DNA from 4 places in the Leclercia sp. AS011 genome. Region 4 is predicted to be linked to each of the others. Evidence: predicted binding sites of a transcription regulator. Region 4 holds the regulator's gene; each other region holds the start of a gene.
The links. The regulator PurR, encoded in region 4, represses purine synthesis genes. The targets are predictions, from matches to a motif close to CANGCAAACGTTTGCNTG.

Region 1 (5,683 bases), on a different contig from region 4:
TTCGCCAAAATCCTGGGCCATTGGCTCCCTGGGGCGATTCGGCAATGAATATTCTGGCTGGTTCGATTTACAGCTCAAGCAGCGGGTCTATAACGAAGGCAATAAACGCGTTGATGCCATTGTGATGCTGGATGGCAACGTGGGCCAGCAGTACTCCACCGGCTGGTTTGGCGATAACGCGGGCGGGGAAAACTATCTGCAGTTCTCCGATATGTACGTAACCACCCAGGGCTTCCTGCCGTTTGCCCCTGAGGCGGATTTCTGGGTCGGGAAGCACGGTGCGCCGAAAATCGAAATCCAGATGCTGGACTGGAAAACCCAACGAACGGATGCTGCTGCGGGCGTCGGGCTGGAAAACTGGAAAGTCGGCCCTGGCAAGGTGGATATTGCGCTGGTGCGTGAAGACGTGGATGACTATGACCGTCAGCTCAAAAACAAGCAGCAACTGAATACCAACACCATCGACCTGCGTTACAAAGAATTGCCGCTGTGGGACAGAGCCTCGCTGATGGTCAGCGGGCGCTACGTCGCGGCCAATCAAAGCTCCAGCGAGAAGTATAATCAGGACAATAACGGCTATTATCCGTGGAAAGACACCTGGATGGTCGGCACCACCTTAACGCAAAAACTGGCTACCGGCGGTTTCAATGAGTTTTCCGTCCTGCTGGCGAATAACTCCATTGCCAGCAGTTTCTCGCGTTATGCCGGTTCCAGCCCCTATACCACCTTTAACGGCAGATATTATGGCGATCACACCAACGGGACGGCGGTGCGGGTGACCTCGCAGGGGGAAATGTACCTGCGGGATAACGTGATCATGGCCAATGCGCTGGTCTACTCCTTCGGCAATGACGTTTACAGCTATGAAACCGGTGCCCATTCCGATTTTGAGTCCATTCGCGCCGTTGTACGCCCGGCCTATATCTGGGATCAATATAATCAGACCGGCGTTGAGCTGGGTTATTTCAGACAGCAAAATACCGATCTCACCGGCAACAAATATTATGAGTCAGGCTATAAAACCACGCTGTTCCATACCTTCAAAGTTAATACCAGTATGTTGACCTCCCGCCCGGAATTGCGTTTTTATGGAACGTACATTAAAGCGGACGAGACGGAATTAGATAATTTCACCTTTGAAGACCAAAAAAAGGATCAGTTTGCCATTGGCGCGCAGGCTGAAATCTGGTGGTAATCGGATCGCATCAAGGACTCTGTTAATGAAAATAATGAAAACTGCTTTATCCGTTATTACGCTCTGTTTATCTCTCGGGCCATCGGCGTTTGCGGCAGACCTCCCCGCCGCCCCGGATCCCGCTCACCCGCTGAGCCAGTATGTCACCCAGGTGAATGCCGACAATACGGTGACGTATCGCTACTTCGCTCCGGCGGCGAAAAGCGTAGCGGTGGTGGTAGGGAGCCCGACCCCGGAAAACATCCATCCCATGACCAAAGACGCCTCGGGGATCTGGAGCTGGCGAGGGCCAGTGATGCAGCCCAATCTGTATGAATACTTCTTCAACGTCGACGGTGTGCGCAGCATTGATACCGGCACGGCGATGACCAAGCCACAGCGCCAGGTGAACACCAGCATGGTGCTGGTGCCTGGCAGTATTCTGGACGTTAACCCGGTCCCGCATGGCGATCTTATTACCCTGACCTATCATTCGGCGGCGCTGAAATCGGAGCGGCAGCTTTTCGTCTGGACGCCGCCGGGCTACAGCGGACAGGGCAAACCGCTGCCGGTGCTCTACTTCTATCATGGCTTCGGTGATACGGGACGTTCGGCTATCGATCAGGGGCGTATCGCGCAGATCATGGATAACCTGCTGGCAGCCGGAAAGATTACCCTGATGCTGGTGGTAGTGCCGGATACGGAAACCGATGCTGAAGGGATTGTTCCTGAAACCTTCGTACCGAATGAGCGACGCAAAGCCTTCTATCCGCTGAATGCCCAGGCAGCCGATCGGGAGCTGATGAACGACATCATTCCGCTGATAAACCAGCGGTTTAACGTGCGCGACGATGCTGAAGGGCGCGCGCTGGCGGGACTGTCCCAGGGCGGCTATCAGGCGCTGGTCTCGGGGATGAATCATCTTGAACGCTTTGGCTGGCTGGGTACCTTTAGCGGCGTCACCACTACCACGGTGCCGGACGCGGGCGTCAGCGCGCGGCTCAACGATCCGCAGGCCATTAATAAACAGCTACGCAATTTCACCGTCGTGGTGGGCGAGAAAGATGCCGTGACGGGCAAAGATATCGCCGGGTTGAAGCAGGAGCTGGAGAAACGCCAGATCAACTTCGAGTATCACGAGTATCCGGGTCTGAACCATGAGATGGATGTCTGGCGACCGGCCTATGCGGAGTTCGTGCAGAAGCTGTTTAAATAGCAAAAAGCCGTAAAGCGACTCGCTTTACGGCTTATCAGTTTTAGCGGGTAAGCTGCCAGCCGCGGGCCTTCCACAGTTCCGGCAGCTGGGCCAGATCGGTAAAGGTCGTCACCTTCGGATGGTCGAGCGGCGGGTTGTGCGGATCGGCGCAGAAGTAGAACACCTCCATGCCTGCGGCAATCCCTGCCTGGGCGCCTGCGCTGGAGTCATCCACCAGAATGCAGTTCTCTACGTTGACGTTCATCGCTTTCGCCGCGTGGAACATCATCGCCGGATCGGGCTTCCAGCGCTGAATATCGTAGCCGCTAAACAGTTTTTCCGGGAAATGGTGCAGCATCTGCAGCTTGCCAAGGGAGTGCTGCATTTTGCTTACCGGGCCGTTAGAGACCACGCACATCGGCACCGCCATCGAATCCAGCAGGGCGCTGGCCCCCTTGATGGCCTCCAGTTCGGAGTCGAAGAGGCGTGCGACCTCGGCGCGGTAAACAGGCTCCAGATCCGCTTTCGCGAGGCTGACGCCGTGTTCGGCGTTAATGATGTCGATGATTTCGTAGAGCTTCACGCCCTTAAAGCGTTTGAAGGTCTCTTCGAGATCGAGCGTGATACCAAATTCCTGGAACATGGTGACATACGCCCGGGAACAGATGACCTCACTGTCGACCAGCGTACCGTCGCAGTCGAAAAATACTGCATCAATCTGAGACATGCATTTCCCTTTCTTAACAAGTTTAACGTTTACGTACCGCCTAACATTGAGACGCAATCGTTGCCGTATAAGCAAATTCAATGAAAAAAAGTGCCTCTCAACCGCCCCTATTGTCGCATTTTGGTATAGGATAGCGACGAATTTTCCCTCCTTGTTCGGAAATAGATGATGAGTCAACAACACACTACCCAGTCTTCTGGCGCGGGTTTGCTTGAGCGCGTGTTTAAACTGCGCGAACACGGCACGACGGCACGCACCGAAGTGATCGCCGGTTTCACCACCTTCCTGACGATGGTCTATATCGTTTTCGTGAACCCACAAATTCTGGGCGTTGCTGGCATGGATACCAGCGCCGTCTTCGTGACCACCTGTCTGATCGCCGCCTTCGGCAGCATCCTGATGGGGCTGTTTGCTAACCTGCCGGTTGCCCTGGCACCGGCGATGGGCCTCAATGCCTTCTTTGCCTTCGTCGTGGTTCAGGCGATGGGCCTGCCGTGGCAGGTGGGGATGGGCGCGATCTTCTGGGGCGCCGTTGGTCTGCTGATCCTGACCATTTTCCGCGTGCGTTACTGGATGATTGCCAATATCCCGGTCAGCCTGCGCGTGGGCATCACCAGCGGTATCGGTCTGTTCATCGGTATGATGGGGCTGAAAAACGCCGGTGTGATCGTCGCAAACCCGGAAACCCTGGTCAGCATCGGTAAGCTGACCTCCCACAGCGTGCTGCTGGGCGTGCTGGGCTTCTTCATCATCGCGATCCTCGCCTCACGCAACATCCATGCGGCGGTGCTGGTCTCCATTATCGTCACCACCCTGCTGGGCTGGATGCTGGGCGATGTGCACTACAACGGCATCGTCTCCGCGCCGCCAAGCGTGACCACCGTGATTGGCCACGTCGATCTGGCGGGCTCGCTGAACCTGGGCCTGGCCGGGGTGATCTTCTCCTTCATGCTGGTGAACCTGTTTGACTCCTCCGGAACGCTGATTGGCGTGACCGATAAAGCCGGTCTGGCGGATGAGAAGGGCAAATTCCCGCGCATGAAGCAGGCGCTGTTCGTGGACAGTATCTCTTCCGTGACCGGCTCCTTTATCGGGACCTCGTCCGTCACCGCCTACATCGAATCCTCTTCCGGCGTGTCCGTTGGTGGCCGTACCGGTCTGACTGCGGTCGTGGTTGGCCTGCTGTTCCTGCTGGTGATCTTCCTGTCACCGCTGGCGGGCATGGTGCCGCCGTATGCCGCCGCTGGCGCGCTGATCTACGTGGGCGTGCTGATGACCTCCAGCCTGTCGCGCGTGAAGTGGGACGACCTGACCGAAGCGGTTCCGGCGTTTATTACCGCGGTGATGATGCCGTTCAGCTTCTCCATCACCGAAGGGATTGCGCTGGGCTTTATCTCTTACTGCGTGATGAAGGCGGGCACCGGACGCTGGCGTGAAATCAGCCCGTGCGTGATGGTTGTTGCCCTGCTGTTCGTGCTGAAGATTGCGTTTATTGATGCCTGATAAAAGCAAAACGGCAACCCAAGGGTTGCCGTTTTTAATGGTGCTTACGCTTTAACCCGCTGAATATACTTCCCAAAGGCGCTCAGCTGACCGGTCAGATGGTCCAGGGTGCTCTGGTCAATCACTTCACCCGCCTGCGGGTCGACCTTGTTCTGAATCACCCCGCCCATAAACTCCGGCTTGTTCAACACCATCGCATCCAGGAAGACCAGGATCTGGCGCAGATGATACTGGCAGCGCGCGCCGCCAATCGCCCCCATGGAGCTGGTCTGGATCAGCACCGGTTTACCCGCCAGCGGCTGTTCCGGCAGACGGGAGAGCCAGTCAATGGCGTTCTTCAGGCCACCCGGCACGGAGTAGTTATATTCCGGGGTGACAATCACCACGCCGTCCGCTTCGCGGATCTGCGCTGCCAGCGCTTCTACGGTAGCCGGGAACCCCTCTTCCTGCTGCACATCCGCGTCGTACAGCGGAATATCGCCAATCGACGGCAGGGCGGTGATCTCCATACCCTCAGGTGCCAGCTTCGGCAGCGTGCGGGCAACCATCCCGTTGAATGAACCCTTGCGCAGGCTTCCCAGTAACGTAACAACCTTTAACGTATCAGACATCACAACTCCTTCTTGAAAGGTCAGGTGAGAATAATCGCTTTTTCTGCCGGTAAACTGGTCAGGCGCATCAGGCGTGCGTCCGGCTCGTTCGCGCGGGCGGGGACGTCCGGCAGGCTATGCCATCCGAGGCGGCTGTCGAACTCCCAAATTTTTAACCGTTCAATGGCGGGGGTAACGGCGATAGACCAGATCAGGACATCCTCGGCGTCGCTTAACGCTTCTACCTGTGCGGCTCTGGCGGCCCGCAGGCGGCCGGAACTCGGTAACAGCTGCAGCTGGCTGGCACAGTCGCTGGCCTCGCCTGAAAGCTTACGGATGCTCTGACGCAGGGTAATCAGCTGCGCTCTGGCTTCCTGGGGATCGTCCTGGTTACGCACCCATAAGTTCTCGTTGCTGGAGAGCGGGTAGGTATCATGGGCGTGAGTGCCGTCCGGGCTGCGCGGCGCCCGCTGCAGCTCCATATCCAGACCGCA
Region 2 (5,683 bases), 270 kb from region 4:
GCATCAGGCGGGTGTCGCCGTGGTGGCTCCCTTCGCTGTGGGGGGGCATATGGGCATCGATCATCAGTACGTTTTGACCGGCTCGTGTAGCGTAATAACCTGCCGCTGCACCGACAGATCCGCTGCCAATAATAATTAAATCGTATTTCATCAGATTCTCTTTACGCGTTTCGTTGCTTAGCAGGGTAATTAAGACGGGATGGTTATACAAGGGTGAAATAAATGAGGCACCGTCAGGTGCCTTTTTGGGTGAGGTGTTGACATTGCATCAATGTCGCCGGTACTCATTTGCCTGGTAGTCACTGGATTCTATTTTTGCAATACCGGCTTCTAAAATAGAAATAAACTGACGTGCAACGTCTGTTGTTAACCATAGCGTTTGCCCAACTTCCGCTTCTTCAGTGTCAGGGTGATTCGGAGTCTGGTAATGCAAACGCAGCATCAGTGCGTCGTAGCTGTCTACAGTGCTGATATCCCAGCCAACAAGCGGATGTGTCTGGATGACTTCATTATTCTTTTCCATCATAACCCCCTGAATACGTGTTAAAAGACAACGACTGTGAGGTTCAATGCGTGTTTTTCTGAAGCAATTTCAGTATATCAATAAATAAGGCTTCTGAAGGGAAAAAGAAACAGGCAGCACAACAAATTTGTGCGTTTTAGGATTGTTTGAACATTAAAACATCATCTTGCTGATGATTTTTGCGGGAGTCACTCAGATTATTCGTACTATCGTTGCACAGACGAAAAAAAGCCGGGGCGACCCGGCAAAAAAAAACAAAGAGGGATAAAGTTAATCGGTAATAAACCAGTCGTCAGCGCTCTCCCAGGTTTCCTGCAGAATTTCGCTGATGCGCTCTTTATCTTCTTTAGCGCCACCGATGACCGACAGATTGTTTGACCCGGCATAACGCACGGTGACAGCACCATTGCGTTCGGGGAAGGAATCATTTATACGGCGGGATAATTCACCCGCCAGCGCGTCCAGCGCGCCGGCAGGCAAAGCAGTTGTTCTGGCAATGGTCACTTCGATACGCATAGTTGCCCCCTGTGTAATATACTGTTTATTTATACAGTTATATTGTTGAACTTACAACAGGGGGCCCACAATTTTTAGCGTTTTACCGTCCAGTGCACGGTTTCACCCGCAAGGAACGGGATCAGGGTGTCATCCGTCAGCGCAATGGACTCCACCACGCTGCTCTCTTCGCGAACCAGCTCAACGAAGGTCTCATTGACCGGCAGGCCATAGAAGCGTGGGCCGTTCAGAGAGCAGAAGGCCTCGAAGTGCTGCAGGGCGTTCATCTCGTCAAAGACCTGGGCATAGCTGGCCAGCGCGGTAGGGGCGTTGAAGCAGCCTGCACAGCCGCAGCTGGCCTCTTTGCGATGACGGGCGTGCGGAGCGGAGTCGGTGCCGAGGAAGGCGCGCTCAAAGCCGCTGGCGACCAGCTCACGCAGTGCCTGCTGGTGGATATTACGCTTGAGGATCGGCAGGCAATAGAGGTGAGGGCGCACGCCGCCCACCAGCATGTGGTTGCGGTTGAACATCAGGTGCTGCGGCGTGATGGTAGCGGCCAGAAGCTCGTTGCCGTTGCGCACATACTCGGCGGCGTCCTTGGTGGTGATGTGTTCAAACACCACTTTCAGACCCGGCAGGCGCTGGCGTAGCGGCTCCATCACGGTTTCGATAAAACGCGCTTCCCGGTCGAAAATGTCGATCTCGGCGTGGGTGACTTCACCGTGTACCAGCAGCGGCATCCCCAGTTTTTCCATACGCTCCAGTACCGGCATAATGGCGTCGATGCTGGTCACGCCGTGGCTGGAGTTGGTGGTGGCGTTGGCCGGATAAAGCTTGGCGGCGGTAAACACCCCTTCGTTAAAGCCGCGTTCTATCTCGTTCGGATCGAGCGTGTCGGTCAGGTAACAGGTCATCAGCGGGGTAAAATCGTGACCGGCAGGCACGGCGTCAAGAATGCGCTGGCGATAGGCAATCGCCGCCTCGACCGTGGTGACGGGTGGCACCAGGTTTGGCATGACAATCGCGCGGCCATAAATTTCACTGGTATAGGGCACGACAGTGTTGAGCATCTCGCCATCGCGAAGATGGATATGCCAGTCGTCTGGGCGGCGAATTTTCAAAACCTGGGATGGTGCAGTCATGGATAGGCTCCGGCTGAGTGAGATGATTTTTGCCGGACACAAAGAATAGGGGGAAACGTTTTCGTTTGCACTCTTTTCTGTAAAAAAAAGGGCGCCGAAGCGCCCTGGAGGTTAATCGACGAAGGGAATGACAATCTCACCCGGCTTCACTTCGATGCCTTTTGCGTATTTTTTCGCCAGAGCTTCACCCTTGCTGTTATCTTCGCTCAGGATGTAGGCTGGCTGCTGGTTAAAGTAGTTCTGCAGCGACTGGTTCAGATAGGGCATCAGGGTTTGCAGGACGGGCTTCATCTTGTCCGGCGACACCACGGCGTCGGCGATCTCCATCTGCTGCAGATAGATAGCGCCCTGATCTTTATTAAAGACCGGCAGCGCTTTTAATTTCAGTTTAATGTTGGCTTTCTGACTGCCGAACAGCGAGTTCATGTCCAGGCTGGCGTCGCCGGAGAGCATCACTTTGTTCGGCTCCTCGCGGCCAATCTGGCTGGCAAGGTTGGTCAGGACGATATGCGCATCCGCCACGCCCGGAACGCCAATATCTTTCGCAAAGTTATTGCGCTTTTGCAGTGCCTGGTTGATCTCCTGTTCACTGACAGTGTACTGGGTGAGCTGATTACAACCAACCAGCAGGCCGCTGATGATCAACGCAGTGGCAATAACGATCTTTTTCATGGTTTTCCTCGACATAAATGTCAGCGCTTCAATCCTGACGCGCCAGTATGTCAGGGGAGAGTGAGCCAGACCAGCAGAAAAAACTGATATCTGCGCCTGTCAGGCTCCGGGCTCGAGGATAACGGGCACGCGGCGTTTATGGCTGAACTGCCAGCCCAGCGCAAAGAAGGTGATAACCCCGATCAAGGCCAGCATCATCCACGGCAGCTCGGGTTGATTGAAGGCTTTCCCGGCGTCGAACAACCAGCCACCCCCGGCATACCCCAGCGCGCCGCCGATCGCCAGCCCGAGACGGCTGAACCCCATATAGCTGCCCCGCGCACGCGGGTCGGCCAGTTCGGCGCTCAGGGTTTCCCGGGCCGGTTCGGCGATGATGGAGCCGATATAGAAGGTGCAGATCAGCATAAACAGCTGTTGCAGGGAGCTCACCATCCCGATGGGCAGCATGCTCAGGGACATCAGCAGCAGACCCGCCATCAGGCGGTGTTCGAGGCGGAAGCGTTTTTCACTCCAGCGGGCAATCGGGTAGAGCAGCGTCAGGGAGAGGCAGGCCTCAATGGCGTACATCCATTTGACCGGTGCCGGGGAGCCCGCCACATCGTTAACCATAATCGGCAGCATCAGCATCACCTGTACCCCCAGCATGTAATAGCCCGCCAGAGTCAGGACGTAGGTGATAAAGCGTTTGTCCCGCCAGACCCGATCCAGCCCCTCACGCACCGGCGCTTTAACGGTGGAGAGTTTCCAGGCGGGCAGCAGCCAGGCGTTGAAGCCCGCGCAGAGGATAAACAGCACCGCGCCCGTGGCACAGACCAGGCGGAAATCATACTGCAGCAGCCAGCTGCCCAGCAGTGCGCCTACTACCGCCCCGGCGCTGTCCTGCATCATCAGCAGGGAGAAAAAGCGCCCGCGATGCTGAGGGCGGATCAGCTTGACCACTAATGCCGTGCGCGGTGGGTCGAACAGGGTGCCGCCGAGCCCGGAGATCAAGCAGGAGACCCACAGTAGCCAGGGCTCATGGGCGATGGCCATGGTGGCAAACCCCGCAGCCCGCAGCAGCATGCCGGTGACAATCATTGGTTTAGCGCCGAAGCGGTCGGCAATGGCTCCGCCAAACACCCCCAGCCCCTGCTGGACAAACTGGCGCAGACCCAGGGCAATGCCGACCATCAGCGCCGCCCAGCCCATCTGATCGACAAAGCGAATCGAAATAAGCGGGAAAACGACAAAAAAGCCGAGGACAACCAGCATGTTATCGACAAGCAGGAAATATTTACCCAGACTCCGGGCCTGTGATATACGAGACATTTCCCCTCCAGGGAAATAAAAATGATGAGCGCGCTAATATTCTGCGGTTTCGCCGGGGTTTTTCCCATCGCGCAGGCGACAATATTTTTTTATCAAAAGGGTACTTTGATTGAGGCTTTTAATCGAAAAATGTGAAAAGTCTTCAAAATGGTATGTCACTGTTTTCCCAGACGGCAGCGGCGCAGGTATAGTAAAGCTAACGGGTCAAGGTTGTTACAGGAAGGAGTTGTATCCATGTTTGGCTATCGCAGTAATGTGCCGAAAGTGCGCCTGACGACCGACCGGCTGGTGGTTCGTCTGGTGCACGAGCGTGATGCCTGGCGTCTGGCGGACTACTACGCTGAGAATCGTCAGTTTTTAAAACCCTGGGAACCCGTGCGGGATGAAAGCCACTGTTATCCTTCCGGCTGGCAGGCCCGGCTGAGCATGATTGCCGAGTTTCACAAGCAGGGCTCGGCGTTCTATTTTGCCCTGCTCGATCCGGATGAGAAAGAGATCGTCGGGATCGCCAACTTCTCTAACGTGGTGCGGGGATCCTTTCACGCCTGCTATCTGGGCTACTCCATCGGGCAAAAATGGCAGGGGCAGGGGCTGATGTTTGAGGCCTTAACCTCGGCCATTCGCTATATGCAAAGGACGCAGCATATGCACCGCATTATGGCCAACTACATGCCGCACAATCAGCGCAGCGGGGATCTGCTGGCGCGCCTCGGGTTCGAAAAAGAGGGCTACGCCAAAGACTACCTGCTGATTGATGGCGAATGGCGCGATCATGTCCTGACGGCGCTGACAACCAAAGAGTGGAGCGCGGGGCGCTAAGGAACAGAGATGAAATACCAGTTAACCGCTACAGAAGCCCGGGTCATCGGCTGCCTGTTGGAAAAACAGGTCACCACGCCGGAACAGTATCCGCTCTCGGTGAATGCGGTCACCCTGGCCTGCAACCAGAAAACCAACCGTGAGCCGGTGATGAACCTCGCCGAGCATGAGGTACAGGATCTGCTCGATGCGCTGGTTAAACACCACTATCTGCGCACCGTCAGCGGCTTTGGCAATCGTGTCACCAAATATGAGCAGCGGTTTTGCAACTCCGAGTTTGGTGCCCTGAAGCTGAACTCTGCCGAAGTGGCGCTGATCGCCACCCTGCTGCTGCGTGGCGCGCAGACGCCGGGCGAGCTGCGTACCCGGGCCGCGCGTATGCACGAGTTCGCGGATATGCAGGAGGTGGAGCAGGCGCTCGAAGGCCTGGCTGCCCGGGAAGATGGGCCTTTTGTCCTGCGTCTGGCGCGCGAGCCGGGCAAGCGGGAAAGCCGCTATATGCACCTCTTCAGCGGTGAGGTCGATACGACCGTCGCAGCACCCGAGGCCGCCGCGCCGGTGGCGGATGAGACCTTACTGGCCCGCGTTGAGGCGCTCGAAAACGAAGTCGAAGAACTTAAGCAGCGCCTCGATTCGCTGCTGGCACATCTGGGAGATTAACGGTGGCAAAATTACGTGTAGGCGTTGTGGGGCTGGGCGGTATCGCGCAGAAAGCCTGGCTGCC
Region 3 (5,683 bases), 390 kb from region 4:
CGCCCGGTACAGCTCCGCTGGGTCGGGCCTGAAATGACGCGCCGCGTCAAAAATTATGCCGCGGTGCCGCTGTCGTTTGCCGATGGCTTCCCGTTCCTGCTCACCAACGACGCCTCGCTGCGCGATCTGCAAAAGCGCTGCCCGGCCAGCGTACAGATGGAACAGTTCCGCCCGAATATGGTGGTCACCGGCGCAACGGCCTGGGAAGAGGACACCTGGAAAGTGATCCGCATCGGCGACGTCATCTTTGACGTGGTGAAACCCTGCAGCCGCTGCATCTTTACCACCGTCAGCCCGGAAAAGGGGCAGAAGCACCCGGCCGGTGAGCCGCTGAAGACCCTGCAATCCTTCCGCACCGCCCAGGATAACGGCGATGTGGATTTCGGTCAGAACCTGATCCCGCGCTCCAGCGGCGTGATCCGCGTGGGCGATGAGGTGGAGATCCTCTCAACCGGACCCGCCCGGCTCTACGGCGCAGGCGCTGAAGAAGAGGCTACCGAGGTGGAGACGCAGCCCGCAACGGCGGTAACCATCCAGTGGCAGGGTCAGACGATACGCGGTAACAATCAGCAGGTGTTACTGGAGCAGCTGGAACAGGCCGGTATTCGCGTGCCCTATTCCTGTCGTGCGGGGATCTGCGGATGCTGTCGCATCACGCTGGTCGAAGGCGAAGTGAGTGCGCTGAAGAAATCGGCCATCGGCGACGACGGCACCATTTTGTGCTGCAGCTGTGTACCGAAAACCTCCCTCCAGCTGGAAGCTTAAACGGCCTGCTCGAGACTGAAGCTGACCGGCTGGGGTTTCAGTCGGTCGTTCATCACTTTAATCGGGTCGCCCAGTTGCATAGTGCGCCCGGCAATGGTCACCGCTGGCTGCGCCAGCAAACAGAGGGCGGCGTTGTCGCCCGGCTCCACCACCAGCAAATTCACCTGCTCGGCATTTTCGCTCAGGCTGACGCAGGCGGCATCGCCAAGGGTCGGCGACCAGCGCTCACCGTGAGCGAGGAAGTGCCAGCTTTTTGGCATCTGAGGTTTAAGGAAGCGGATCGCCACCAGCGCATTGAGCACCAGTTCGGCGCGTTGCTCTTTCGACAGCTCGAGGTCACGGCACTTCTCTTCAAAGTAAAAATAGAGTGCGGCGTCATCGACGCAAAAACCGGTATCGGCAAAGGCGTCCGGGGTTAACATCCGACGGGCAAAACGAGAACGAAACAACATACCATTGGCAAGATCGAGCATCATACGATCGTGCTCGTCACAGAAATACCAGCGCCAGTTATCGTCAGGTTTAATTCGCATCTGTCTCTCCCGTTCCCGAAACGTCCTGTCTTAAGAAAGTCCTTATTGCCGCTTCGCTTTTTTAACTTCAATAATCAAAGACTACAATGTCTAATAAAGCAACAGTCCGGGAATATAAAACAACCAGAGCTGGAAATAAAGCCCTGGTTGTTAGTGATGCTTAAAGATTAGATATGATTAACGATTTCTTTAATCAGCGGCGGGCCTTTAAAAATAAAGCCGGAATATATCTGCACCAGCGAAGCGCCAGCCGCCATTTTCTCGCGCGCGGCTATCACCGAATCAATCCCCCCCACGCCAATAATCGGCAGGCGACCCATTAATTCCTGCGACAGACGACGAATAATTTCGGTACTTTTTAACTGCACCGGACGCCCGCTCAGGCCACCCATTTCGTCGCAATATTTCATCCCCTGAACCAGGGAACGATCGAGGGTGGTATTGGTGGCAATAACACCATCAATATTATGGCGAACCAGACTGTCGGCAACCTGCGCCAGCTCTTCTTCGGTCAAATCCGGGGCGATTTTAACGGCCACCGGGACATATTTATGGTGCGTCGCCTGGAGTTCATTTTGTTTATTCTTGATGGCGAGTAATAAATCGTCGAGCGCTTCACCGTATTGCAGCGTGCGCAGGCCCGGGGTGTTAGGGGAAGAGATATTCACCGCGATATACCCGGCGTAGGCGTAGACTTTTTCCATACAAATCAGATAGTCATCTTTGCCCTGCTCAACCGGCGTATCTTTATTTTTGCCGATATTAATGCCCAGCACCCCGTCGAAATGGGCTTTTTTTACGTTCTCAACCAGGTGATCGACGCCGAGGTTATTAAAGCCCATGCGGTTGATCAGCCCTTCGGCCTCGACCAGGCGGAACAGGCGCGGCTTGTCGTTACCCGGTTGCGGGCGCGGCGTGACGGTGCCGATTTCGATTGAGCCGAAGCCCATCGCACCCAGTGCATCAATGCACTCACCGTTTTTATCCAGCCCCGCCGCCAGACCCAGTGGGTTTTTAAAGGTTAATCCCATGCAGGTAACCGGCTTCTCCATCACCCGCTGGCGCACCAGCGCTTCGAGTGGGGTTCCGGTAATACGGCGTAATTGCTGGAACGTTAATTCATGAGCGCGCTCAGGATCGAGCTGGAAAAGGGCTTTACGAACGAAGGGGTAGTACATGAACTCTCCTGGATTCCCGGTGTGCAAACCGGGGGCGTATTATCTTCGATCGCAGCGGGAAAGGGAATTGACCTGCGGCAAAAAAAGCGTCATGCCACGCAATCGTTTACTTTTAACCCCTCCTTTATTCATTTTTTGGCATTTATCTTGCGGATAAATCATTTAGTGGAATAAGTCAGCGATGCCACACTGCCAACAAATGTTATCAATGTTAGATAAAAGCAAACAATTGGTTATAAGGAGCATCTATGCGCGTCATAACGTTGGCCGGCAGTCCGCGATTTCCTTCCCGCTCCAGCGCGCTGCTGGAGTACGCCAGGGAGCAACTGACTTCCCTGGATGTGGAAGTGTTCCACTGGAATCTGCATAACTTCGCCCCGGAAGATCTTCTCTATGCCCGCTTCGACAGCCCGGCGCTGAAAACCCTGAATGAGCAACTTAAGGATGCTGACGGGCTGATCGTCGCCACTCCGGTCTATAAAGCCTCCTTTTCCGGTGCCCTGAAAACCCTGCTCGATCTGCTGCCGGAGCGCGCGCTGGAGGGGAAAATCGTTCTGCCGCTGGCCACCGGCGGCACCGTGGCCCATCTGCTGGCGGTGGATTATGCCCTGAAGCCGGTGCTCAACGCTCTGAAGGCACAGGAGATCCTGCACGGCGTGTTTGCCGACGACTCTCAGGTGATCGACTACCAGCACAAGCCCCACTTTACCCCGAATCTGCAAACCCGTCTCGACAGCGCCCTGGAGACCTTCTGGCAGGCGCTGCACCGCCGTGACGTCCAGGTTCCCGCGTTTGGTCTGCACAAAGGAGTTGCCCATGTTTAAATCCCTTGCACGTCTGAGCCTGGCGGGCCTGATTGCTCTCTCCGGCCTGGCGCAGGCTGCCGAGCCCGCGCCCGAGAGCCTGCGTATTGGTTACCAGAAAGGCAGCGTCAGCATGGTGCTGGCGAAAAGCCATCAGCTGCTGGAAAAACGCTACCCGGACACCAAATTCTCCTGGGTGGAGTTCCCGGCAGGCCCGCAGATGCTGGAGGCGCTGAACGTCGGGAGTATCGATCTCGGCAGCACCGGCGATATCCCGCCAATCTTTGCCCAGGCCGCCGGGGCGGATCTGGTCTATGTCGGCGTTGAGCCGCCAAAACCGAAAGCCGAAGTGATCCTGGTGCCTGAAAACAGCCCGATTAAAACCGTGGCGGATCTCAAAGGCCACAAAGTGGCGTTCCAGAAGGGTTCCAGCTCGCACAATCTGCTGTTGCGTGCCCTGCAGCAGGCGGGTCTGACCTTTAAAGATATTCAGCCGATTTATCTTTCACCGGCAGATGCCCGCGCCGCCTTCCAGCAACACAACGTCGATGCCTGGGCAATCTGGGATCCTTACTACTCCGCGGCCCTGCTGCAGGGTGGCGTGAAGGTGCTGAAGGATGGCGAAACCCTGAAACAGACCGGCTCCTTCTATCTGGCCGCTCGCCCTTATGCAGAGAAAAACGGTGAATTTGTGCAGGGCGTGCTGAATACCTTTAGCGAAGCGGATGCGCTCACCCAGAGCCAGCGTCAGGCCAGTATCGCCCTGTTAGCCAAAACGATGGGTCTCCCGGAGCCGGTCATTGCCAGCTACCTGGACCACCGCCCGCCAACCGTCATCAAACCGGTGGATGCCAAAACCGCCGTGTTACAGCAGCAAACCGCTGACCTCTTCTATGACAACCGCCTGGTGCCGAAAAAAATCGATATTCGCGACCGTATCTGGCAACCCACTGCGCAAAAAGGAGCTAAATCATGAGTCTGAATCTGTTCTGGTTTTTACCTACCCACGGTGACGGGCACTATCTGGGCACCGACGAGGGCGCGCGCCCGGTGGATCATGCTTATCTCCAGCAGATTGCCCAGGCCGCAGACCGGATTGGCTTTACCGGGGTACTGATCCCGACCGGACGATCCTGTGAAGATGCATGGCTGGTGGCGGCGTCGATGATCCCGGTGACCCAGCGCCTGAAGTTCCTGGTGGCCCTGCGCCCGAGCGTGACGTCACCGACGGTAGCCGCCCGCCAGGCCGCAACCCTCGACCGCCTGTCGAACGGACGCGCCCTGTTTAACCTGGTGACAGGCAGCGATCCGCAGGAGCTGGCAGGCGATGGCGTCTTCCTCGATCACACCGAGCGTTACGAAGCCTCCTCTGAGTTCACCCACGTCTGGCGTCGCCTGCTGGAGGGGGAAAACATCACCTTCGAGGGTAAACATATTCATGTTCGTGATGCCAAACTCTTCTTCCCGCCGATCCAGCAGCCGCGTCCGCCGCTCTATTTTGGCGGTTCTTCCGACGTCGCGCAGGATCTGGCCGCCGAGCAGGTAGACCTCTACCTCACCTGGGGCGAGCCGCCGGAACTGGTTAAAGAGAAGATCGAGCAGGTGCGCGCCAAAGCCGCGGCCCATGGTCGTAAAGTGCGCTTCGGGATCCGTTTGCACGTGATAGTGCGCGAAACCACTGAAGAGGCATGGCAGGCCGCCGATCGCCTGATCGCCCATCTGGATGATGACACCATTGCTAAAGCCCAGGCCGCCTTTGCCCGTACCGACTCGGTGGGGCAGCACCGGATGGCCTCCCTGCACAACGGCAAGCGAGAGCACCTGGAGATCAGCCCGAACCTGTGGGCCGGCGTGGGGCTGGTGCGCGGCGGCGCGGGTACGGCGTTAGTGGGTGATGGCCCCACCGTGGCGGCGCGTATCAATGAATACGCTGACCTCGGTATCGACAGCTTTATTCTGTCCGGCTATCCGCATCTGGAAGAGGCGTACAAGGTGGGCGAACTGCTGTTCCCGCATCTGGATGTCTCCATTCCGCAGATCCCGCAGCCGCAGCCCCTGTTGCAGCAGGGTGAAGCGGTCGCTAACGAATTTATTCCGCGCAAAGTCGCCCAGAGCTAAGGAGATCCTATGGCTAACCCCTCCCGAAAATGGCTGCTGAGAATTGCGCCCTGGCTGCTCCCTGTGGGTATCGTCCTTATCTGGCAGCTGGCATCCTCTGTGGGTTGGCTGTCGAACCGCATTCTGCCCTCCCCGGAGGGCGTTGTGGAGGCGTTCTGGTCCCTGAGCGCCAGCGGTGAGCTGTGGCAGCATCTGGCGATCAGCTCCTGGCGCGCGGTGATTGGTTTTTCCATCGGCGGATCGATTGGCCTGACGCTGGGCCTGATTAGCGGCCTGTCCCGTTGGG
Region 4 (5,683 bases):
CCTCAGAGCAGGCGCGGCCTTCTGCCGCGCATAAAACGCATCTGGCGAAAGCAACCGAACCTAAGAAAAAAAGCAGTACCAGCAAAACCACCAAAAAAGAGAGCACCAGTAAAAAGAGCAGCACCAAAAAAAGCCTCGCAAAAACACAGACAACCCATTCCAGCAAGAAAAGCCGCACCACTTCCCGCAGCGCCAGCCGTACCACGCAAACCGCCTCCCGCGTTGTGACAGAAAAATGCACCACCCGTAAAGGGCGTAAAGCGCAGTGCGTAAAAACCAGCAAAACCACGACGCTTGCCGAAGCGCATAAAGTGCGGATGCAGAAAGCGCAAAAAACGGCAATGAATAAGCTGATGGGTCAGATTGGAAAGCCTTATCGCTGGGGCGGTACTTCTCCGCGTACCGGCTTCGACTGCAGCGGCCTGGTTTATTACGCTTATAAAGATCTGGTTAAATTCCGCATTCCACGCACCGCTAACGAAATGTATCACCTGCGTGACGCCTCCCCGGTCGATCGCGGTGAGCTGGAGAGCGGCGACCTGGTGTTCTTCCGCACGCAGGGTCGTGGCACCGCCGATCACGTTGGCGTCTACGTCGGCAACGGCAAATTCATTCAGTCCCCGCGTTCGGGCCAGGACATTCAGATCACCTCCCTGAGCGAAGACTACTGGCAGCGCCATTACGTCGGCGCGCGTCGCGTCATGAAGGCCAACACCCTCCGTTAATCCCCTGCCCCGCCGGTACGCTGGCGGGGTAAGTTCCTCTTTTGCATACCCTTTCAATTTGCTACTCTATCCCTTCATTCAGTAGGGCTATTGAATGGATCACTATAATAAGGAGAGAAGCAATGTCGTTTGAATTACCTGCATTACCGTATGCAAAAGACGCCCTGGCCCCGCACATCTCGGCGGAGACCCTGGAGTACCACTACGGCAAACACCACCAGACCTATGTTACCAACCTGAACAACCTGATCGCCGGCACCGCCTTCGAAGGGAAATCCCTCGAAGAGATCGTGCGCACATCTGAAGGCGGCGTGTTTAACAATGCCGCTCAGGTGTGGAACCACACCTTCTACTGGCACTGCCTGGCCCCGAATGCAGGCGGCGAACCGACGGGTGAGCTGGCTGCGGCCATCACTGCCGCGTTCGGCAGCTTTGCGGAGTTTAAAGCGAAGTTTACCGATGCCGCAGTGAAGAACTTTGGCGCTGGCTGGACCTGGCTGGTAAAAGAGGCGGACGGCACACTGGCTATCGTTTCTACCTCTAATGCGGGAACGCCGTTAACCACCCGCGCGATCCCACTGCTGACCGTCGACGTCTGGGAACATGCGTATTACATCGATTACCGTAATGCGCGCCCGAATTACCTTGAGCACTTCTGGGCGCTGGTAAACTGGGAATTTGTGGCGAAGAACTTCGCCGCATAATGAAAACGCCGAAGGAATTTCCTTCGGCGTTATTTTTATTCGGTGGCGCAAACCGGCGCAGGCTGTTTTCGCCCGGAGGCAAAGACCAGAATAAGCCCCAGCGCCGCGATAATGGCGCCCATCACCGGTACAAAGCTGTAACCCATCCCGCTGGAAATCACTGCCCCACCGGCCGCCGCCCCCAGCGCATTCCCCAGGTTAAAGGCACCGATATTCACCGACGACGATAACCCCGGCGCATCGCTGGCCACGCGCATCACGCGCATCTGCAACGGCGGAACTACCGCGAAGGTCGCCATGCCCCACACCACCATCGCCACGGCCGCCCCCACTTCATTACGCGCCAGCCACGGAATAGCCAGCATAATGACGATCAGCAGCAGTAAAAAGCCTTTCAGGGTGCCGCTCACGGATTTGTCCGCCAGCTTGCCGCCCAGATAGTTGCCGATGGAAAAACCGACGCCAATCAGCACCAGCATGGCGGTGATAAAGGCCGGTGTCGCCTGGTTGATATCATGTAACACCGGGGCAATGTAGGTATAGAGGGTGAACATCGCGCCAGCGCCGAGAACCGTGGTCAACAGGGCAGAGAGCACCTGCGGACGCAGCAGCACCGCCAGCTCTTTGCGTACCTCCGGCTTTTCACCCGCCCCACCAGCCGGCAGGGAGAAGAACAGCGCAATCATCGACACCACGCCCAACAGTGCGGTGGCCAGGAAGGACATTCGCCAGCCAATTACTTCGCCCATCCAGGTTGCAGCCGGCACGCCGCCGATATTGGCGATGGTCAGGCCCATAAACATGGTGGCGACGGCGCTGGCCTGCTTGTGCTTCGGCACCACGCTGGCCGCCACTACCGACCCGAGGCCAAAGAAGGCGCCGTGGTTCAGGCTGGTCAGGATACGCGACAGCATCAGGGTGGTGTAATCCGGCGACAGCGCCGAGAGGACATTACCGACGGTAAAGATCGCCATCAGGAAGATCAGCGCATTGCGGCGTCCGCGATGGGACAGCAGCAGGGTCATCAGCGGCGCACCCACCATCACGCCGATGGCGTAGGCGCTGATCAGCATCCCTGCAGCGGGAATAGAGACATCCACGCCCCGGGCGATAACCGGCAACAGGCCCATCGGGGAAAATTCGGTCGTGCCGATACCAAAGGCACCAATGGCCAGGGCCAGCAGCGGAAAATTGATTCTCATACTTCAACTCCAGACACCGTGTCGTGAGGCGACACAGAACAATGAAGGCGAAAGCATGACATCAATCGCAAAAAATGAGAAGTTAACAATTTAGCAAAAGATTTTTGCAGGGTGCGTAACAATCAGCGGAAGGAACGAGGGAGAGCTGACCTCTCCCGCATCAATCAGTGCAGTGCCGCAGTCAGACCGCTGGCAACAATCAGGCTCAGAACAATAATAGTGGTAATCAACGAAAACTTAAGATCGGTACTCATCAATTTTTCTCCTTTTAATCACCCTACGAAGAGTGAGCTTGCTCATTTTTACACAGTTCAGGGTAAAAATCTTGCTGGATTTAGATTGATATCGGTTTTTGCTCTTCCCCTTTTGCCCAAGATAAGACAAAATTCCACGCTAAATTTATTAGCGTACCGGCCATTGACCCCCTCCTGACGTCCTGTGTCGTTTTCCCGGCGTACCGCAATTCAAATTGCGCAATTAGGGCGAGTGAAGGCAAACGTTTACCTTTTGGTTTTTCAGGAGCTTAGATATGGTCTGGAGTGACATCTGATGGCAACAATTAAAGACGTGGCGAAACGCGCAAACGTTTCCACTACAACCGTATCACATGTTATTAACAAAACCCGCTTTGTGGCGGAAGAGACCCGCAACAACGTCTGGGCGGCCATAAAAGAGCTGCACTACTCTCCCAGCGCCGTGGCCCGCAGTCTGAAGGTTAATCACACCAAATCTATCGGCCTGCTGGCGACCAGCAGCGAAGCGCCCTATTTTGCGGAAATTATTGAAGCGGTAGAGAAGAACTGCTTCCAGAAGGGCTACACCCTGATCCTCGGCAACGCCTGGAACAGCCTCGAAAAACAGCGGGCCTATCTGTCGATGATGGCGCAAAAGCGCGTCGACGGTCTGCTGGTGATGTGTTCCGAATACCCGGAACCCCTGCTGACGATGCTGGAAGAGTATCGCAATATTCCAATGGTGGTGATGGACTGGGGCGAAGCCAAAGCGGACTTTACCGACTCGGTGATCGATAACGCCTTTGAAGGCGGCTATATGGCCGGTCGCTATCTGATCGAACGCGGCCACCGTGAAATCGGCGTGATCCCGGGAGCGCTGGAGCGCAACACCGGCGCCGGACGCCTTGCAGGCTTTATGAAGGCGATGGAAGAAGCATTAATCACGGTGCCGGAAAACTGGATCGTGCAGGGCGACTTTGAGCCGGAGTCCGGCTACCGCGCGATGCAGCAGATCCTCTCCCAGAGCCCGCGCCCGACCGCCATCTTCTGCGGCGGGGATATTATGGCGATGGGTGCACTCTGTGCCGCCGACGAGATGGGCCTGCGCGTTCCGCAGGACGTGTCGCTGATCGGGTATGATAACGTGCGCAACGCCCGCTTCTTTACCCCGGCGCTGACCACCATCCACCAGCCGAAAGATTCGCTGGGGGAGACCGCCTTCAACATGCTGCTGGACCGTATCGTCAATAAGCGCGAGGAGTCTCAGTCCATTGAGGTCCATCCACGCCTGATTGAACGCCGCTCCGTTGCGGATGGTCCGTTCCGCGACTACCGCCGTTAATCCTCTCCGGGAGTCAGCCCCTCTGGCTCCCGCAGCCACTCCCTGTTCATCGTTTCACTGTCGCCAAGATAATCCAGCAGCCAGGCCAGAGCCGGTGACATATCGTTTTGTTGCCAGGTCAGGCAGCACGCCGCATCCGGGAAAGGGTTTTCCAGCGACAGCGCCACCCATTTGCCGCTGTCGATCCACGGACGGGCAAAGTGCACCGGCACCATTCCCACGCACAGTCCGGCCGAGAGGCAGGTGGCTGAGGATTCCCAGTCCGGGGTCACGATCCGCCGCTGGTTGTCCAGCAGCCAGGTGATGCGTTTGGGCAGCGAGCGGGAGGTATCTTCGCGCACCAGCGAGGGCCAGTTGCGCAGGGTATCATCGCTAAGCGGCCCTTCCATGGCGGCCAGCGGGTGATGGTTGGCGACCACGCAGCTCCAGCTCAGCGTCCCCATATCGCGAAACGCATAGCGTCCCCCGACCGGGATCGCCTGGGTGGCACCGATCGCCATCTCCACCCTGCCGTCCGCCAGCGCGTCCCAGACGCCGTTAAAGACCTCCTGGGACACCCGCAGTTCGACGTCGGAAAAGTGGCGGTAAAAATCGACAATCATCTGCCGGGTGCGCTCGGGGCGGACGATATTATCCACCGCGATGGAGATATGGCTGCGCCAGCCGTTGGCGATCTGCTGGCACTGCTCGCGGGTGATCTGCATTTTTTTGATAACAGACCGTCCCTCTTTAAGGAACCACGCCCCGGCGGGGGTCAACTCCACGTCGCGATGACGCCGCTCAAACAGCGGCACCGCCAGCCACTCCTCCAGCTGACGCACGGTGTAGCTGATGGCGGAGGGAACGCGATGCAGCTCCTGGGCTGCCCCGCTGAAGCTGCCGTTACGCGCCACGGCATCCACCACTTCAAGAGAATATTCTGACCACATTTTCTGCCTGCAAATTTTTTGAATGCAACCGCCAAATATTAGCGTTTCACAAGCGGGTTTGCACTCCCTACACTCACCGGCTACCCCTACCTGCGCCCAAACGGAGAATAGAACAATGACACCCGGGAAAGGATTTTTAGTCTGGCTCGGCGGCTTAAGCGTGCTGGGCTTCCTCGCCACCGATATGTACCTGCCTGCTTTTTCGATCATGCAGGAGGATCTGCAAACCCCGGCGGCGGCCATCAGCGCCAGCCTGAGCCTGTTCCTGGCGGGTTTTGCCTTTGCCCAGCTGCTGTGGGGCCCGATGTCCGACCGCTTTGGCCGTAAGCCGGTGCTGCTGGCCGGTTTAGCCATTTTTGCTCTTGGCTGCCTCGGCATGCTGTGGGTTCGCGATGCCACCTGGCTGCTGGTGCTGCGCTTTATTCAGGCGGTGGGGGTTTGCGCCGCGGCGGTAACCTGGCAGGCGCTGGTGACCGATTACTATCCGGCCTCACGCACGAACCGTATTTTTGCCACCATCATGCCGCTGGTCGGGCTCTCTCCGGCGT

Region 1: a site for PurR is predicted at 3,147-3,164, ahead of WFO70_RS17695 (NCS2 family permease). Genes of this name have one in related genera too.
Region 2: a site for PurR is predicted at 2,209-2,226, ahead of pyrC (dihydroorotase). Genes of this name have one in related genera too.
Region 3: a site for PurR is predicted at 2,572-2,589, ahead of pyrD (quinone-dependent dihydroorotate dehydrogenase). Genes of this name have one in related genera too.

Annotation. Positions count from the first base shown of each region.
Region 1 is NZ_JBBCMA010000005.1:39,046-44,728, forward strand. It holds gene WFO70_RS17680 (carbohydrate porin) at 1-1,195, shown strand, start outside; gene WFO70_RS17685 (alpha/beta hydrolase-fold protein) at 1,221-2,390, shown strand; gene yieH (6-phosphogluconate phosphatase) at 2,431-3,096, opposite strand; gene WFO70_RS17695 (NCS2 family permease) at 3,265-4,599, shown strand; gene WFO70_RS17700 (NADPH-dependent FMN reductase) at 4,644-5,210, opposite strand; gene WFO70_RS17705 (4'-phosphopantetheinyl transferase family protein) at 5,231-5,683, opposite strand, start outside.
Region 2 is NZ_JBBCMA010000001.1:1,763,603-1,769,285, reverse strand. It holds gene solA (N-methyl-L-tryptophan oxidase) at 1-151, opposite strand, end outside; gene bssS (biofilm formation regulator BssS) at 269-523, opposite strand; gene dinI (DNA damage-inducible protein I) at 794-1,039, opposite strand; gene pyrC (dihydroorotase) at 1,114-2,160, opposite strand; gene WFO70_RS08405 (lipoprotein) at 2,272-2,832, opposite strand; gene mdtH (multidrug efflux MFS transporter MdtH) at 2,932-4,140, opposite strand; gene rimJ (ribosomal protein S5-alanine N-acetyltransferase) at 4,375-4,959, shown strand; gene WFO70_RS08390 (YceH family protein) at 4,969-5,619, shown strand; gene WFO70_RS08385 (Gfo/Idh/MocA family protein) at 5,622-5,683, shown strand, end outside.
Region 3 is NZ_JBBCMA010000001.1:1,885,007-1,890,689, forward strand. It holds gene WFO70_RS09020 (YcbX family protein) at 1-765, shown strand, start outside; gene zapC (cell division protein ZapC) at 762-1,298, opposite strand; gene pyrD (quinone-dependent dihydroorotate dehydrogenase) at 1,466-2,476, opposite strand; gene ssuE (NADPH-dependent FMN reductase) at 2,725-3,300, shown strand; gene WFO70_RS09040 (sulfonate ABC transporter substrate-binding protein) at 3,293-4,255, shown strand; gene ssuD (FMNH2-dependent alkanesulfonate monooxygenase) at 4,252-5,397, shown strand; gene ssuC (aliphatic sulfonate ABC transporter permease SsuC) at 5,407-5,683, shown strand, end outside.
Region 4 is NZ_JBBCMA010000001.1:1,494,942-1,500,624, forward strand. It holds gene WFO70_RS06980 (C40 family peptidase) at 1-725, shown strand, start outside; gene sodB (superoxide dismutase [Fe]) at 848-1,429, shown strand; gene WFO70_RS06990 (MFS transporter) at 1,465-2,631, opposite strand; gene cydH (cytochrome bd-I oxidase subunit CydH) at 2,796-2,885, opposite strand; gene purR (HTH-type transcriptional repressor PurR) at 3,181-4,206, shown strand; gene punR (DNA-binding transcriptional activator PunR) at 4,203-5,135, opposite strand; gene punC (purine nucleoside transporter PunC) at 5,251-5,683, shown strand, end outside.